Regions from separate parts of the Rhizobium sp. C104 genome, predicted to be linked through region 1. Evidence: riboswitches for the same ligand, from Rfam matches in the RefSeq annotation. Region 1 holds a riboswitch; the other holds the start of a gene.
The links. Region 1 has a riboswitch for S-adenosylmethionine ahead of MF410_RS16440 (O-succinylhomoserine sulfhydrylase). Riboswitches for the same ligand answer to the same signal wherever they lie in the genome.
Positions count from the first base shown of each region.

Region 2: another riboswitch for S-adenosylmethionine. It lies ahead of metA (homoserine O-succinyltransferase); the one in region 1 lies ahead of MF410_RS16440 (O-succinylhomoserine sulfhydrylase).

Region 1 is NZ_CP092348.1:3,085,971-3,088,364, reverse strand. It holds gene MF410_RS16440 (O-succinylhomoserine sulfhydrylase) at 1-968, opposite strand, end outside; SAM riboswitch at 1,011-1,089, opposite strand; gene MF410_RS16435 (2'-deoxycytidine 5'-triphosphate deaminase) at 1,163-2,257, shown strand; tRNA gene MF410_RS16430 (tRNA-Gly) at 2,316-2,389, shown strand.
Region 2 is NZ_CP092348.1:3,841,392-3,843,785, reverse strand. It holds gene metA (homoserine O-succinyltransferase) at 1-888, opposite strand, end outside; SAM riboswitch at 937-1,014, opposite strand; gene MF410_RS20065 (ABC transporter ATP-binding protein/permease) at 1,170-2,394, shown strand, end outside.

The DNA.
Region 1 (2,394 bases):
AGCGCGAAGGCCGCCTCCTTGCCACCCTTCAACTCGAAGGCGACGAGGGTCGAGCCGCCGGTCATCTGCTTGGCGATGATGTCGGCCTGCGGATGGTCCTTGCGGCCGGGATAGATCACCTTAGCGACCTTGCCTTGCTCGGCCAGGAAATCGGCGATCTTCGCCGCATTCTCGGTCTGCTGACGCACGCGCAGCGGCAGCGTTTCGATGCCCTTCAACAGCGTCCAGGCATTGAACGGCGACATGGCCGGGCCGGTATGGCGGAAATAGTCGTGCAGGTTCTCGTCGATCCATTCCTTGTCGGAAAGCACGACGCCGCCGAGGCAGCGGCCCTGGCCGTCAATATGCTTGGTGGCGGAATAAACGACGATATGGGCGCCAAGCTCCAGGGGCTTCTGGAAGAGCGGTGTCGCAAAGACGTTGTCGACAACGACCTTGGCGCCGATCTGGTTGGCGAGCTTGGCGACGCCTGCGATATCGATCACTTCGAGCGTCGGGTTGGTCGGGCTTTCCAGGAAGAACACTTTGGTCTTCGGCGTGATCGCCTTTTCCCAGTTCGCCAGATCCCGGCCGTCGATCAGCGTGCAGTCGATGCCGTATTTCGGCGCCAGCGTCTCGACGACCCAGCGGCAGGAGCCGAACAGGGCACGCGCAGCGACGATATGATCGCCTGATTTCAGCTGGCAGAGGATCGCCGCGCTGACGGCCGCCATGCCGGAAGCGGTGGCGCGGGCGTCTTCGGCGCCTTCGAGCATGCACATGCGCTTTTCGAACATGTCGTTGGTCGGGCTGCCGTAGCGGGCGTAGATGTAGCCGTCCGTCTCGCCCTTGAAGCGGGCTTCGGCCGCCTCCGACGTCTCATAGACGAAGCCCTGCGTGAGATAGATTGCCTCGGATGTTTCGCCATATTGCGAACGCAAGGTTCCGCCGTGGACGAGTTGGGTTGCCGGGCGCCAGGTCTTGCTCATGCCATCACCTTCACATAACAAAAAAACCGGCCGCAAAAGCAGACCGGTTTCAACCCGGTCTTTTTAGCCACTTGTTTAACGTGGCTGCAAGCCGACCGGCCAAATCACCACGGGATAATTCTGCAATACTGCTGTTAGCTGCTTGCGTCAATTCCCCGTATTTGGTTTTGTCGGCGGCAAATGATGGATGAGGCATGATGGCTCGTGAAACGGGAATTCTGGCGGACCGCGCGATCTCGGCGCTGTTCGAAACGGGGCGTCTGATCTCCGAACGGGAGCTGGACCGTGACCAGATCCAGCCGGCAAGCCTCGACCTGCGCTTGGGCGCCAAGGCTTTTCGCGTGCGCGCCAGCTTCATGCCCGGCCCCTCGCACCTGGTCTCGGACAAGCTCGACCGCCTTAGCCTGCATGTCATCGACCTTTCCGAAGGTGCGGTGCTCGAAACCGGCTGCGTCTATATCGTGCCGCTGATGGAGAGCTTGGCGCTGCCGGCCGACATGTCGGCCTCGGCCAATCCGAAGAGCTCGACCGGCAGGCTCGATATCTTCACCCGCGTCATCACCGATTACGCCCAGGAATTCGACAAGATCCCATCCGGCTATGCCGGCCCGCTCTATCTCGAAATCAGCCCACGCACCTTCCCGATCGTCGTGCGCCGCGGCTCGCGCTTGTCGCAGATCCGCTTCCGCGTCGGCCAGGCCCTGCTCGGCGAGCCGGAACTGTTGAAGCTGCATGAAAGCGAAACGCTGGTCGCCAGCAAACAGCCGAACGTCTCCGGCGGCGGCATCGCGCTGTCAATCGACCTTGCCGGAGATGAAGACGGCCTGATCGGCTATCGCGGCAAGCACCACACCGCCGTTGTCGACGTCGACAAGAAAGATCAGCACGACATCTTCGATTTCTGGGAGCCGCTCTATAGCCGCGGCCGCAACGAACTGATCCTCGATCCCGACGAGTTCTATATCCTCGTCTCGCGGGAGGCCGTGCACGTGCCGCCGGATTATGCCGCCGAAATGACCCCCTTCGATCCGCTGGTCGGCGAATTCCGCGTCCATTACGCCGGCTTCTTCGATCCGGGCTTCGGCCACGCACCGGCCGGCGGTCGCGGCAGCCGCGCCGTGCTCGAAGTGCGCAGCCACGAAGTGCCCTTCATCCTCGAAGACGGCCAGATCGTCGGCCGCCTGGTCTACGAGCACATGCAGGAAAAACCGACCAGCCTCTACGGCTCCGGACTCGGCTCCAACTACCAGGCCCAGGGCCTCGAACTCTCGAAACACTTCCGCATCTGAGAGATCGGTCCCGCGCGGCTTGACAGCGGCCCCCATCTGTTGGAAATCTCAGCGGATCGCGGGTGTAGCTCAATGGTAGAGCAGCAGCTTCCCAAGCTGAATACGAGGGTTCGATTCCCTTCACCCGCTCCAACTGC
Region 2 (2,394 bases), 760 kb from region 1:
CGTCGTCTGGTAGATCTCGTTGATCCAGTTGCCGAACAAAAGATGCGCATGGCTGCGCCAGCGGTTCTGCGGCGCAAGCGCCGGATCATTATGCGGGAAATAGTTGTGCGGCATCTTGATCGGCACGCCAGCATTGACGTCGCGGAAATATTCGTCGGACAGCGAGGTGGAATCATATTCGACGTGGTTGAACATATAGAGCCGCCGGCCTCGCCTCTCGTGCACGAGGCAGACGCCCATCTCGCTGGATTCCATCAGGATCTCCAGCTTGTCCGATTTCTCGATATCGTCGCGGCGCACTTCGGTCCAGCGCGACACCGGCACCTCGAAATTGTCGGAAAAGCCGTTGAGATAGATCGACGCAGGCTTCAGGTTGCGGTGGCGGTAGACGCCGAAGGCCTTCTCCTTCAGCTCGTATTTCGGAACGCCGTGGAAATGATAGATCGCCGCCATCGCGCCCCAGCAGACGTTCATCGTCGAATGCACATTCGTTTCCGTCCAGTCGAGAATCTCCTGCATCTCCGGCCAATAGGTAACGTCCTCATAGGGCAAAAGCTCGATCGGCGCCCCGGTGATGATGAAGCCGTCGAATTTGCGGTGCTTCACCTCCTCCCAGGTCTGGTAGAAGGCAAGCAGGTGATCTTCGGAGGTGTTCTTCGCCTTGTGGCCGCCGATGCGGATCAGCGACAGCTCGACCTGCAGCGGCGAGGCGCCGACAAGGCGGGCCATCTGCAATTCGGTCTTGATCTTGTTCGGCATCAAGTTGAGCAGCCCGATCTGCAGCGGACGAATATCCTGACGGATCGCCAGCGTCTCGGTCATCACCCGTACACCCTCTTGAACGAGGGTTTCAAAGGCGGGCAGCGTGTCGGGGATCTTGATGGGCATTGCGGTCACTCGATCAAAAAACAAAAAACCGGCGGCGAAAAAATCGCTACCGGTCCGCACGCGGCCCTTTAGCGAATTTTTTAACGTGGCTGCAAGCCGGCCGGCCAAATCACCACGGAACGCTTAAATAGACCCAGTCGAGCCACGAATCAACTGTCGAATGCATGCGGGAGCGACTCATGCAAGCATCATCACAGTTTAATGACTGATAGAATCTGTTGATAGACCGGTAACGCCACCATGTTAATAATGGTAAGCATGGGCGATGTTGGAAAAGCGTGATGGCAGATAAGACCGAGGGGAGGCCGGGCATCCGAAGGCAGGATAGGGTAGGCTATGATCTCAGCCTGACTGACCGCCTCGGGGTGATGTTCTCAGCATTCTGGAATTCGCAAGTGCGTGGCAAGGTGCTGTTTCTGGCGACCGTGCTGATCCTCGTCATCCTGGCGACGTCCTACGGCCAGGTCATCCTCAACAAGTGGAATGCACCCTTCTACGATTCGCTGGAGCGCCGCGACCTCGGTGAATTCTTCCACCAGCTCGAAATCTTCGCGATGATCGCCGGCACGCTGCTCCTGCTCAACGTGCTGCAGGCATGGCTGAATCAGATGACCGCGCTCTATATGCGCGAGGGCCTGTCGCGCGACCTCGTCGACCAGTGGTTGAAGCGCAAGCGGGCGTTGCGGCTCGCCTCCAGCGGCCTGATCGGCGTCAATCCGGACCAGCGGCTGCACGAGGATTCCCGCAACCTCGCCGAGAGCACGACAGGGCTCGTTCTCGGCCTGCTGCAGTCGACCATTCTTCTCGTAAGCTTCATCGGCGTACTCTGGGAGCTTTCCAGCGGCTTCATCTTCCACATCAGCGGCCACAGCTTCTCCATTCCCGGCTATATGGTCTGGGCGGCGATTTTCTACGCCGCTTCCGCCTCGGTGCTGAGCCAGGTCGTCGGCCGCAAGCTGGTAAAGCTCAATGCCGACCGCTTCTCGAAGGAGGCCGAGCTTCGCTTCACGCTGATGCATGCCAACGAGAACATGCCGGCGATCACGGTTGCCCGCGGCGAGGAGAACGAACGCCGGCGCATCAACACCGACATCAGCTCGGTGCTAAGGGTGGTCAAGCGGCTCGCCATGGCCAATACCAACCTCACCTGGGTTTCGGCCGGCTACGGCTGGCTGGTCATCGTCATTCCGATCATCGTCGCCGCACCGGCCTATTTCTCCGGCGGCCTCACCCTCGGTCAGCTGATGATGTCGGTCGGCGCCTTCAACCAAGTCAACACGGCGCTGCGCTGGTATGTCGCGAATTTCGGTCCGATCGCCGAATGGCGCGCCACACTGATGCGCGTCACCGATTTCCGCCAGGCGCTGCTCGACATGGAAGAGGAATTCGCCCTGAAAGACGGCATCGCCTATGAAAACACCGCGCCCGACACGCTGACATTGAAGGACGTGGTGATCGTCGCCAAGATCGGTGAAGACATCGACGAATGCGGCGGCTTCCGCCTGC